Regions from separate parts of the Bacillus sp. 7894-2 genome, predicted to be linked through region 3. Evidence: predicted binding sites of a transcription regulator. Region 3 holds the regulator's gene; each other region holds the start of a gene.
What was found. The regulator LexA, encoded in region 3, represses DNA repair genes until DNA is damaged. The targets are predictions, from matches to a motif close to CGAACATATGTTCG.

Region 1 (4,279 bases), on a different contig from region 3:
GCCTGTGCACGGCCCAACAGCAATGAACGCGAGAACCGTCTTCAGAATGGCGACGATCGGCGGTGCTAAAGCAGTTGGAATGGAACAGGAAATCGGAAGTCTGGAGCCCGGAAAGAAAGCAGATCTTGCTATCCTTAATCTGAATGATTTTCATGTCTATCCGTCTTTTGATATCGATACCATCTCGAGGATTGTCTATTCAGCCACTCGTGCAGACGTAGAATCCACCATTGTTAACGGGAAAATGGTGATGGAAAAACGGAAGCTGAATACAGTTGATAAAGAAATAGTTTTAAAAGAAGCGAACACCAGCATAAAGAGGCTCCTCAAAAGATTAGAGACAGCAGTTTATTAATCTTCTAATTCGGCTGACAGCGAAATCAGCCGTTTTTTTATGGTAAAATATAGTTAAAGGATGTGATGTTTTGAAAGCTGAAATTTTAGAACATTCAAATCTAATGCAGGCAGCTGAGTTTATTGCCGAAATGAACGCCTTGCCAGAGTGTCATATAGGGTATTTGGGGACAAGCCAAAACGATATATTTCAAAGTCTGGAAGAAATGAATCATGATCCCGAATCAGCTGCGTTTATTGTCCGGGAGGGTAATGCACTTGCTGGTTATCTGGGTATAGATTCCGATCTTAATAAAGGGACAGCGGAGTTATGGGGACCTTTTGTACAGAAAAATGAATTTATGAGATTATTATGGGAAAAAGCACTCCATTATTTTGAAGGAAATCTGCATACATACTATTTATTTGCTGACACATACAACCATACTGCAGCCGGATTTGCCTCCAAAAACGGATTCAGGCTGCAATCGGCTCAAACCTACATGGAACTGAAAGAACATTCATGCAATGGTTTAAGAAAGGTCAGTTTATTGCCCTTTCACCGCCATGGAGAATTTATTCATTTGCATGATACTGTGTTTCCTCATACATATTATTCAGGAAAAGAGATTATCGAAAAAATCAATGCTGATCACAAAGTCTATACATCTGATGATGCGGATGGATTAAATGGCTATTTATATGCAGAATACAATCGTGAAGAAAAAGAAGGAAGCATTGAATTCATTGGTGTGGATCCCTGTAAGCGCAAGAAGGGGATTGGAAAGAGTTTACTGGAAATGGCGGTCCATGATCTTTTTGTAAATAGCGGAGCCAAAAGCATTAAGCTTTGTGTAGGGACAACAAATGAGAAAGCGCTGTCTATTTATAAAAAAGCAGGGTTTAAAGTTGAGAGATCATTGAATTTTTATAAGCTTGATATTCGGGAATAAGAGCAATAAGTTAGTGTGCTTTTGTGTTTTTAGGTAAAATATATTTAACCAGATAAAATTGGAGGGAACATAATGGCTATTGAAAACCCAAGCAGGGACGAAATCGGTATCCTTTTAAAAAAGGCAAAACGGATAGCTGTTGTAGGATTAAGCGGAAATCCTGATCGTACATCCTATATGGTATCAGAAGCGATGCAAAAAGCTGGATTTGAAATCATACCGGTTAATCCGTCTGTTGATGAAGTACTTGGTGTAAAGGCAGTGCCGAGTCTTAAAGACATCGAGGGTCATGTAGATATTGTTAATGTATTCAGGCGATCTGAGTTTCTTCCGGAAATCGCGAGGGAATTTGCTGAAATAGATGCTGACATCTTCTGGGCTCAGCTCGGAGTGGCAAACCAGGAAGCATATGATTTTCTGAAAGAAAAAGGGTACACTGTCATAATGGACCGCTGCATTAAAGTTGAACATGCTCTGACAAAGTAAACTAAAACATGAGGTCTCTATAAGATCTCATGTTTTTTAATTTTTTTCAGAAAGCCTGTAAATAAAGGGTTTGTGTAACGGAAATAATCAGGATAAATCTTTTAAATCTCAAGAACTTATTTGCCAAAACCAAATAAATAGATAAAATAAAGCATAGACCATCCTAATTTATATGGTAAAATATAAATATGGAACACCTGTTCGAACAATGATTTTTACAAAGAAAATTGGCTGTATAGCCGAATTCTTATAGGGGTGTTCCATTGCCGTGATTTCGGCGGCAAGTGTTTTTGCAGGAAATGAAAGGGGTATGTTCGTGGCAAGAAATCAGGAAGCTTTTGACTACAATGATGATGCCATACAGGTACTCGAAGGGCTTGAAGCAGTTAGGAAACGCCCTGGGATGTACATTGGAAGCACGGATGCAAGAGGTTTGCACCATCTTGTATATGAGATTGTCGATAATGCTGTCGATGAAGCACTGGCAGGTTACGGGAATCATATCATTGTCAGAATACATAAAGATAATTCTATTAGTGTACAAGATAAAGGACGCGGTATGCCTACAGGAATGCATAGAATGGGCAAGCCGACTCCGGAAGTCATATTAACTGTCCTTCATGCCGGGGGAAAGTTTGGCCAGGGAGGCTATAAGACGAGCGGCGGGCTTCATGGTGTTGGTGCATCTGTTGTCAACGCCCTTTCCGAATGGCTTGTGGTTAAAATTAAACGTGACGGCTTTGTATATGAACAGCGTTTCGAGCTGGGCGGCAAGCCGGTGACCACATTGGAAAAGATCGGCAAGACAAATCAATCAGGGACTACCATTCACTTTAAGCCGGATCCGTCGATTTTCTCGACAACCACATATAATTACGAAACGCTTTGTGAGCGTCTTCGTGAATCTGCTTTCCTTCTAAAAGGAATGAAAATAGAAATCATAGATGAGCGTAATGATTTTCATGACGTTTTTCACTACGAAAACGGCATAGAAGCATTTGTAGAATATTTAAATGAAGAAAAGGATGTTCTGCACCCTGTCGTAAGCTTTGAAGGCGAAAGCAATGCAATTGAAGTGGATTTTGCTTTTCAATTCAATGATGGCTACTCGGAAAATGTTCTTTCATTCGTCAACAACGTCCGCACAAAGGACGGCGGAACGCATGAGGCAGGGAGCAAAACTGCGATGACGAGAGCTTTTAATGAATATGCCCGCAAAGTGAATCTTCTGAAGGAAAAGGATAAAAACCTGGATGGAGCGGATCTGCGTGAAGGATTCACTGCGATCATCTCTGTTCGTGTTCCAGAGGAGCTTTTGCAGTTTGAGGGACAGACGAAAGGCAAGCTGGGGACCAGTGAAGCACGTTCTGCTGTTGATTCAGTTGTTTCCGAGCATTTATCTTATTTCCTTGAAGAAAACCCTGAGACAAGCTCTCTTTTAATTAAAAAGGCGGTAAAAGCTTTCCAGGCAAGAGAAGCGGCCCGCAAAGCACGTGAGGAAGCAAGAAGCGGGAAAAAGCGGAAAAAATCAGAAGCAATGCTTTCCGGAAAACTGACTCCGGCCCAATCCCGGAACCCTCAAAGAAATGAATTGTATCTGGTTGAGGGTGATTCTGCCGGAGGGTCTGCCAAACAGGGCCGTGACAGGCGTTTTCAGGCTGTGCTTCCGCTTAGAGGTAAAGTAATCAATACAGAAAAAGCAAAGCTTGCGGATATCTTTAAAAATGAAGAAATCAATACCATTATCCATGCTGTTGGGGCGGGTGTTGGCGCGGATTTTAATCTGGATGATGTCAACTATGATAAGGTAATCATCATGACAGATGCCGACACTGATGGAGCGCATATCCAGGTGCTTTTGCTCACGTTCTTTTACAGGTATATGAAACCGCTGCTTGAAGCGGGGAAGGTATTCATTGCGCTGCCTCCTTTATATAAAGTCAGCAGAGGGTCAGGCAAAAAAGAAGTGATCGAGTATGCTTGGAGTGATGATGACCTTCAGGATACCATTAAAAAAGTGGGTAAAGGCTATATGCTCCAGCGCTACAAAGGGCTCGGGGAAATGAACGCCGACCAGCTGTGGGAGACAACTATGGATCCGGAGTCGCGCACATTGATCCGCGTTAAAATTGATGATGCAGCCAGAGCTGAACGCCGTGTAACCACCTTGATGGGTGATAAGGTTGAACCCCGCCGCAAATGGATCGAATCGAATGTGGCATTCGGCCTTGAAGAAGATGGAAGCATACTTGAAAATGAAAATATTTCAGTACTAGAGGAGGAGGGTGTTGACTCATGAGTTCTGCTGAAAAATTCCGTGACCTTCCTCTTGAAGATGTATTAGGCGACCGCTTTGGGCGTTATAGTAAATATATTATTCAGGATCGTGCTCTTCCAGATGCACGTGATGGGCTAAAGCCCGTTCAAAGACGGATACTTTATGCCATGCACGTAGAAGGAAACACACATGAAAAGGGCTTTAGAAAGTCCGCAAAAACAGTCGGGAA
Region 2 (4,279 bases), on a different contig from region 3:
TATGTAAAGGCATTTGAACTGGAAATGCCTGAGATTACAACTTTTGGTGATGCTCCGCAGAATCCTGAATATCCTCTGCCGGAGGAAGCCAAAAATCTGGTCATGCATTCAAGCCTTACTATTTGCGGCAGTACTGTCATGTTTTCAGATACGTTTCCAGGTATGCCATTTACAGTAGGAAATAACATTAATCTCGCAGTTGTCATTAATGATGTGGATAACATGAGAAAGTATTTTAACAATCTGGCAGATGGCGGTAATGTAACCATGGAGCTGCAGGAAACATTCTGGAGCAAGAGCTTTGGCCAGTTAACAGATAAATTCGGGGTTAACTGGATGTTCAGCCACGAAAGCGAATAACATACATAGTTAATAATGGAGGCATGCAGCCTCCATTTTTTTATTCATTCAGTAAATGATGGAGCATTCGATTCTTATCATCGAAAAATTGCTTCATAATGCGGTAATGATTCGTTTCTTCCAGCTTCTTTTCCGCGATGCCGTCATCAGTGAATTCATATATGGCAGCATCAGGATAGGCCATAATGATCGGAGAATGGGTAGCGATAATAAATTGTGAATGGTCGCCTACCAAATCATGAATCCTTGTCAGCATGGACATTTGCCTCAATGGTGAAAGTGCCGCCTCCGGCTCATCCAGAATGTAAATTCCGCTGCCTCGAAAGCGATGAAGAAAGGTGGAGAAAAATGCTTCCCCATGCGACTGCTCATGTAAAGAACGGCCGCCAAAGGAGTCAATCACTTTTGGTCCGCCGCCTTCCCTGTCCATTTCTTCAATATTGGAAGCAACATTATAGAAGCTCTCTGCCCTTAAGAAAAAACCATCAGACGGCCTATCTACGCCTTTTATTACCTTTAAATATTCGCCCAGCATGGAATGTGAATCAAAGGTAGAAAAATTAAAATTGAATGATCCGCCTTCCGCATTGAACCCTAACGCAACCGCAACTGCCTCCAGCAGGGTCGACTTCCCCATCCCATTCTCGCCGATCAGAAAGGTGACTTTCGGGTGAAAAGCCATCTCATCCAGTGTTTTCAGGCTCGGAAGGCTGAAGGGATACTGATGGAAGGATGGTATATCTTCTCTTTTAAGCCTAATGCCTCTTACGTATGGTGAACTTAATAGATCCATATAAATACCTCATCTATTTTATAATCAGCTATTTGCCATCAGGGCTGAAGCCCGCCTTGGATACACCTAATTGAATGGGTGCATCTTGAAATTCCTGCTCCAGCATTTTAAGAACCACTTTATATGCAGACGGATTATACCATTTCTCCAAACCAAGCTCATCAAAAATCTTGCGGATTCCCAGTCTTTCGGTCCTTCTTCCTCCGCTTCCATCCCCCATCCAAAAATCGTCAATCGTCACACGGTTTGCAATAGATTTTAGTTTTGCCGGGAATTCCCGCGAGCATGGAAGTAACGGGGCCAGTGTTGCCTGAGTTATGATTCCTGCATCTTTGATGTCTTTTAGCGCAGCCATTCTTGCCGGGATGGGAGGTGCCGCTGGTGCAAATGCCTTTCTGACCTCTTCTTTGTCTGTCTCGATTGTCATAGAAATTCTGACTCTATCTCTGAATTGCTGGAATAAATCGATATCCCGCTTCACCAGTGGGGAACGGGTTTGTACATGTAAAAAATCAGGCTGATTTTCAAGCATAACTTCCAATAAACTTCTGGTCAGTTTTGAGGTATATTCAATCGGCTGGTAAGGATCAGTGGAAGAGGACATAAATAAAGCAACTTTTCCCCTTTTTTTAGCTTTAGCCAATTCTTTCTCCAAAAGCTCGGCCGCATTTGATTTTATATCAATCCAAGCACCCCATTCCTCTTCACGGAAAATGGAAACAGGGAGTTCCCTTACGTAGCAATATTTACAGCCAAAAGCACAGCCCGCATATGGGTTCATTGAATGAGTAAAATTGTCTATCGCACCTTTGGCAGGTGTTAAAATACTTTTTGATACGATTTCTTTAAGCTGTATATTCAAGTCAATCACCAAATCGAATGTATGTTCTGTTTTAAAAGTAACACTGTGATCTCCTGATGTCAACAATAAGCAGTCAATCTCCTGTATCATTACAGGATGAGAATTGCCGCCTTTTTAAATTATATGAAGATATCCTTTTTTAAAATTACGCTTCCTGCTTAAATAACACTAAGCCTGACCCATTAATTGGGCCAGGCTTTACCTTTTTATTTCTTCATATTATGTTCCGCAATACGTGCGGTAGGGCATGCCGGATGAATCCGGCAGTTTGCAGTATTCTTCCTGATCTTCCCTATAAGCATAAGGATTCTCCAGCGCTGCAAGAAGCTTTTTCATCACGCTGTAATCTCCATTGTTAACAGCTGCTTCCAGAGCTTCTTCCACCCGGTGGTTTCGCGGGATGATGGCCGGGTTGCTGGCCCTCATTAACTGATTTACTTCTTCTTTCGTTTCCTTCTGCCTGGTCAGCCTTTCCTGCCACTGACCATGCCAGCCGGCAAATTCCTGATCATTGCCTAACACAGTGTTCTCAAGGTCTCCCAGTGTTAAGGCACGGAATGTGTTCGTATAATCGGCTTCAGACTTCTGCATAATCTTTAGTAGTCCGGTAAAAAGGGCTTCATCTTCTGCTTCTTCATTAAAAATCCCAAGCTTTGCCCTCATGCCGGCAAGCCAATGGTCCTGATACATTTTATTGTATTCTGAAATGGCGCCCTGAGCTATACTAACAGCTTCCTCTTCCTCTTCATGCAGCAGAGGCAAAAGGGTTTCCGCAAACCTCGCCAGATTCCAGCCGCCAATATACGGCTGATTTCCATAAGCATAACGGCCTTCCCTGTCAATGGAACTGAAGACAGTTGCCAGATCATACTTATCCATAAAGGCGCACGGACCATAATCAATCGTTTCCCCGCTGATTGCCATGTTGTCGGTGTTCATGACTCCATGGATGAAGCCAATATGCTGCCATTTCGCAATAAGTTCAGCCTGCTTCTGGATCACCTTCTGCAGGAGAGCAAGGTAAGGATTGTCATCTTGTTTTATTTCCGGATAATGGCGCTGAATCGTGTAATCTGCCAAGGTTCTAAGCTCCTCAACCGGTCTCCAATTTGCAGCATATTGAAAAGTACCCACCCGTATATGGCTATCCGCCACTCTTGTCAGAACCGCACCCGGAAGCATGGTTTCCCGTATTATGGCTTCCCCTGTTGTTACAACCGCCAGACTGCGGGTCGTGGGAATTCCAAGGGCATGCATGGCTTCACTGATAATGTACTCCCGGAGCATCGGGCCCAGAGCCGCCCGCCCATCGCCGCCGCGCGAAAATGGAGTTCTGCCGGAGCCTTTCAGCTGAATGTCAACTCGTTTATCCTCAGGGGTAATCTGCTCGCCGATCAGCATTGCCCGGCCATCCCCAAGCATATTAAAATGTCCAAACTGATGTCCTGCATAAGCTTGAGCAAGAGGTTCAGCTTCTTCTGGAACTTGAGAGCCTGAAAGGACCTCAATGCCTGTTTCACTTGTCAATGCATCAACATTTAATCCCAGAGATTTCGCCAGTTCCCCGTTAAGGATCACCAGCTCAGGGGATTGTACAGGGTTGGGCTTCATTTTTGAGAAGAATGTCTGCGGGAGCCGCGTATAGCTATTATCAAAATTCCATCCGATTTCATTGCTAATTGTCATCATAACTCCTTCCTTGCCTTCTTGGTTTTATAGTCATTTTCCTTTATTATACCCTTTCTTGTAAAACATAGCGGGCATCTTTTTGTATGTAAAAAAACCTGACAGCCGGGATTTTCATCCTCCGGCGGTCAGGCTTTCTCATGCTTATGCATCCTGCTCAAACGTTTTACAGGCTGTTTCCTCTATTTCATCCGCTTCCCGGCCATTCTGGCCAATCACATAAATAGAGTCAGCTACACATTTATCACCTTCAGCCCAGTACTTACAGTTTTCCACGTTACACAAAACTTCTACTTCCATTTTTGGCCACCTCCTTTTGGTTTAGTGATTATATACCCCTTTTTCGGATCGTTAACCATATGGGTTAATGTTCCAAATTGAGCGAAATGGCCTTGGAGGGAGTTAGTCTGAGAGGATTAGGCTTCTGAGTTTCTTTGTCATTTGCGGTGAAGTCTGGTAAATATCTTCATTGGTAATATACATGAAGGCGCTCTTTTCATTATCCTCGCCGAGCCATATATGAATGCCGTGAGAAGGAAGAGCTCCTTTGTATTCTACTGCTATATCATACTGAGGTT
Region 3 (4,279 bases):
AAGCTTCCCACCATGAGGTGGCACCTGGCCAGCACGAAATCGACTTCAAATATGCGGATGCTCTAACAGCTTGTGACCAAATCCAGACATTTAAGCTTGTTGTTAAAACCATTGCCCGAAAGCACGGCTTGCATGCAACATTCATGCCGAAGCCATTATTCGGTGTCAGCGGATCCGGAATGCACTGCAACGTTTCACTATTCAAGGATGGCAAAAATGCATTCTTCAATGAAACCGGCGATCTTCAGCTAAGTGATGACGCCCGCCACTTTATTGCTGGTATCGTGAATCATGCAACTGCATTTACAGCAGTGACAAACCCTATCGTTAACTCATACAAGCGTCTGGTACCAGGCTATGAAGCACCTTGCTATGTTGCCTGGTCTGCTCAAAACCGTTCACCTCTTATCCGTATCCCTGCTTCCCGCGGAGTAAGTACACGTGTTGAGGTGCGGAGCGTTGACCCTGCTGCGAACCCATACCTTGCGATGGCTGTATTATTAAAAGCTGGCCTGGACGGAATCAAAAATAAAATGACTCCTCCTGCACCAGTGGACCGCAATATCTATGTAATGACAAAAGAAGAGCGTGAGGAAGAAGGAATCAAGGATCTGCCTCCTACATTGGCAGCAGCGCTTGAAGAGCTAAAGAGAGATGAGGTAATTGTTTCTGCTCTCGGCGATCACATTTTCGAACATTTCATTGAAGCGAAAGAAATCGAGTGGGATATGTTCCGTACGCAAGTGCATCCATGGGAGCGCGAGCAGTACCTGAGCATGTACTAAGAAAATATGACAACCCCTGGCTGATAAAGTCAGGGGTTTTTTTTATGAAAAATGCAAAAACCCCGTTTCAATTGAACGAGGTTTTAACTAATTTCTATCTCTCTGCATCTCTCTATTCTTTGTGTCTTATTTTTAAGAAATCGAGACATGTCAGTAGTGCATCTCCTCCAAATCCTGCAATCACCGCCAGTAGAACTACCTTTAAGGCAGAGTCAGGATCTGAAGATACGACCAAAAAAACAGCCGCTAAAGCCCCCATGATTACCTCTTCAAAGACCCCCAGATAGATGAACTTTTTTGTCCTTCTGGGTTTAACCATTTTGCCTTCTTTCCGAATATGTCCAACGACACCAACCAGCCCACCAATCAACAAAGCGAAGGTAATGTTCAAAAACATTTTTACTTCACACTCCTAAAGTCGAGATTTTGGACAAGCGACCTTAGGTTGATTCTCGGTGTATTACCATTATATTGAAAATGAATATAAAATAACATGCATAAAAATACCGAATTTTCTGAACAACAAAATAGTCATACATGACTGTAACCTTATGCTAAAAGAAAAGTATCAGTTACTTTCGTAGGATTTAACTGATAGTACCAGGTAATAGGAACTGATTACCTTCTTAATATTGGAAAAAACAAAAAGCAGGCAGCGATGCCTGCTTTTGAATCTATTAATGCATATGACGGTATACGCCTATAACCTTGCCAAGAATAGAAACATTGCGGAGGATAATTGGTTCCATTGTCGAGTTTTCGGGCTGCAGACGGATAAAATCTTTTTCTTTAAAGAATCTTTTGACCGTTGCTTCATCTTCCTCTGTCATAGCCACCACGATATCCCCATTATTGGCAGTGCTCTGCTGTTTGACAATTACATAATCTCCATCAAGGATTCCGGCTTCAATCATACTTTCGCCCATGATTTCAAGCATGAAAACATGCTCGTCAGCAGGAGCCATTCTTTCCGGAAGCGGGAAGTATTCCTCAACATTTTCAATTGCCGTTATCGGCTGTCCTGCAGTTACTTTACCTACGATTGGAACATTAACTGCACTGACCTTGGGAATGTTAGAAGCCTCGTCCAAATCTAAAATTTCAATAGCACGCGGTTTTGTAGGGTCCCTGCGAATCAGTCCTTTGCTTTCAAGCCTTGCGAGATGGCCGTGAACGGTCGAGCTTGAAGCCAGACCGACTGCTTCCCCAATTTCCCTTACAGAAGGAGGATATCCTCTTAATTTAACTTCTTCTTTTATAAACTCCAATATATCTTGCTGCCTTTTTGATAATTTCACCATCTTTACGCACCTCGTATGTGTTTTTATTGTCTCAATTATAGCATCAATTACCATTTGATACAAACATAAGTTCGAATATTTGTTGACACAAAACAAGTGTTCGGTCTATAATGAAAACATCAAATACGAACATACATTCTTTTAGAGGTGGTATATCATGCTGAACAAATTGTGGAAATCATATTCTTATGCTATTATTCTCTTCGCTTTAAGTGTGGCAGCATCATTTATAATGCTCATGCAAATAGAAACGCCTGATACGGAAAAGTTTGTGAAAGTCACTGTTGCAGAAGGTGATTCTTTATGGGAGATTGCTGAAAATTTTTCTTCTGAGCATTCTCTTACAAAAGATCAATTTATAAATTGGGTAGAACGAAATAATGGGATAGCGGCAGGTAGGATTTTTCCGGGTGATGAAATTGTTATTCCAGTAAAAGCCCTGGATGACCAGCCATATAAAGAGCTTGCCAGTTCAGACCTTAACGAATAAGGAGAAGTTATGAAAGCAATAATTTACTGCAGAGTTAGTACAACAAAGGATACTCAGGAAACATCCCTTTCAAGACAGGAAGAAGAGCTTTTGAACCTGGCAAAAACGCATGACTTTGATGTAGTCAAGGTCATCCGTGAACAGGCCAGCGGATACGATCTCGAAAGAGACGGTATATTGGTCCTTTTAGACTTAATTAAAAAAAAGGATATTAAAGTTGTTCTAATCCAGGATGAAACAAGGCTGGGGAGGGGAAATGCCAAGATTGCGATTCTCCATTGCATATTTAAAGAAGAAGTCCAGTTATATAGCATCTCGAATAACGGAAAGCTGGAGCTTTCGGAATCAGATTCGATGGTCCTCAGTATCGTAGGGATGGTAGAGGAGTATCAGAGAAAGCTGCATAACATCAAAATCAAACGCGGCATGCAACGGGCTGTTGATAAAGGATACAGGCCCGAGAAAAACCTAAGTAATCAGGGAGTAAATGGCGGCAGGGAAAGAATAGAGGTGCCGATAGAGGAAATTGTCCGGTTGAGGAAAAACGAGTTAACGTTTGCTGAAATTGCAGCTACGCTTAGAGGTTTTGGCTATAATATTTCCAAAGCAACTGTCCATAGAAGGTATAAAGAACATATTGATTCACTTGCTGAGTAGAGCACTTTCCTTGTCAAAAGTGCTCATTTTTAGTATGATGGCATTTGAGTTTCAGTATTGTTCCATATCTGAAGCTGCTGTATAATAAAAACTTCCATCAGATTATTCAAAGGTAAACTTTTGATATAAAGGAGTTTTAATAAATGCTGCCTAAACAAAAACTTGCCCGAATTAATGAACTGGCAAAGAAGGCCAAGGAATCCGGACTAACAGAAGCAGAAGCGAAAGAACAGACATCTTTGCGCAAAGAGTATTTGGAGACTTTCCGCTCTGGTATGTTAAACACGCTGAAAGGCGTTACAATCGTTGACCCGAAAGGGAACGATGTAACTCCAAAAAAGCTGAAAGATTTCCAAAATAAAAACCGCCTTCACTAATAATATAATTGCAAGGGATACACTGTGCTGTATTCCTTCTTTTAATAGAGGAGATGGCATTACTGATCTATCTCCGCTTTTTTTACATATGCCGGGTCTTTTTGTGTCAATATAGTAACAAACCGGCTTTTTTTGTCCTTTACCTGACCCTATTGGTTGTGAAAAAAAGGGACACCCGATAATATTAAAAGAGTGAAGAATTACTACTCGAAAGGATGTAATGAATGTTTAATCACACAGATGAACTATCCATCAGTTCCATTCGTACTTTATCAATTGACGCCATTGAAAAGGCGAACTCCGGCCATCCGGGCATGCCAATGGGAGCTGCTCCAATGGCTTATACACTTTGGACACGCTTCATGAACCACAATCCGAAAAATCCAGAATGGTTCAACCGTGACCGTTTTGTTCTTTCTGCCGGACATGGCTCTATGCTTTTATACAGCCTTCTTCATCTTTCCGGCTATGATGTTTCCATGAATGACATTAAAGAGTTCAGACAGTGGGGAAGCAAGACGCCCGGTCACCCTGAATTCGGCCATACACCTGGTGTTGACGCAACAACAGGCCCATTAGGACAAGGAATTGCTATGGCTGTCGGTATGGCTATGGCTGAACGCCACCTGGCTGCAACATACAATAAAGACAACTTCAATGTTGTTGATC

Region 1: a site for LexA is predicted at 1,963-1,976, ahead of parE (DNA topoisomerase IV subunit B). Genes of this name have one in related genera too.
Region 2: a site for LexA is predicted at 2,030-2,043, ahead of CHI10_RS11575 (SPL family radical SAM protein). Genes of this name have one in related genera too.

What each region holds. Positions count from the first base shown of each region.
Region 1 covers NZ_NPDG01000010.1:56,159-60,437, forward strand. Annotated here, with positions in the region: gene CHI10_RS02450 (5'-deoxyadenosine deaminase) at 1-355, shown strand, start outside; gene CHI10_RS02455 (GNAT family N-acetyltransferase) at 426-1,286, shown strand; gene CHI10_RS02460 (CoA-binding protein) at 1,359-1,772, shown strand; gene parE (DNA topoisomerase IV subunit B) at 2,089-4,071, shown strand; gene parC (DNA topoisomerase IV subunit A) at 4,068-4,279, shown strand, end outside.
Region 2 covers NZ_NPDG01000073.1:319-4,597, reverse strand. Annotated here, with positions in the region: gene CHI10_RS11585 (VOC family protein) at 1-360, shown strand, start outside; gene CHI10_RS11580 (AAA family ATPase) at 401-1,153, opposite strand; gene CHI10_RS11575 (SPL family radical SAM protein) at 1,182-2,024, opposite strand; gene CHI10_RS11570 (protein adenylyltransferase SelO) at 2,235-3,701, opposite strand; gene CHI10_RS11565 (DUF1540 domain-containing protein) at 3,846-4,001, opposite strand; gene CHI10_RS11560 (YhfM domain-containing protein) at 4,104-4,279, opposite strand, start outside.
Region 3 covers NZ_NPDG01000004.1:130,083-134,361, forward strand. Annotated here, with positions in the region: gene glnA (type I glutamate--ammonia ligase) at 1-785, shown strand, start outside; gene CHI10_RS01065 (DUF4257 domain-containing protein) at 898-1,182, opposite strand; gene lexA (transcriptional repressor LexA) at 1,463-2,086, opposite strand; gene yneA (cell division suppressor protein YneA) at 2,244-2,576, shown strand; gene CHI10_RS01080 (YneB family resolvase-like protein) at 2,586-3,233, shown strand; gene CHI10_RS01085 (DUF896 domain-containing protein) at 3,377-3,610, shown strand; gene tkt (transketolase) at 3,835-4,279, shown strand, end outside.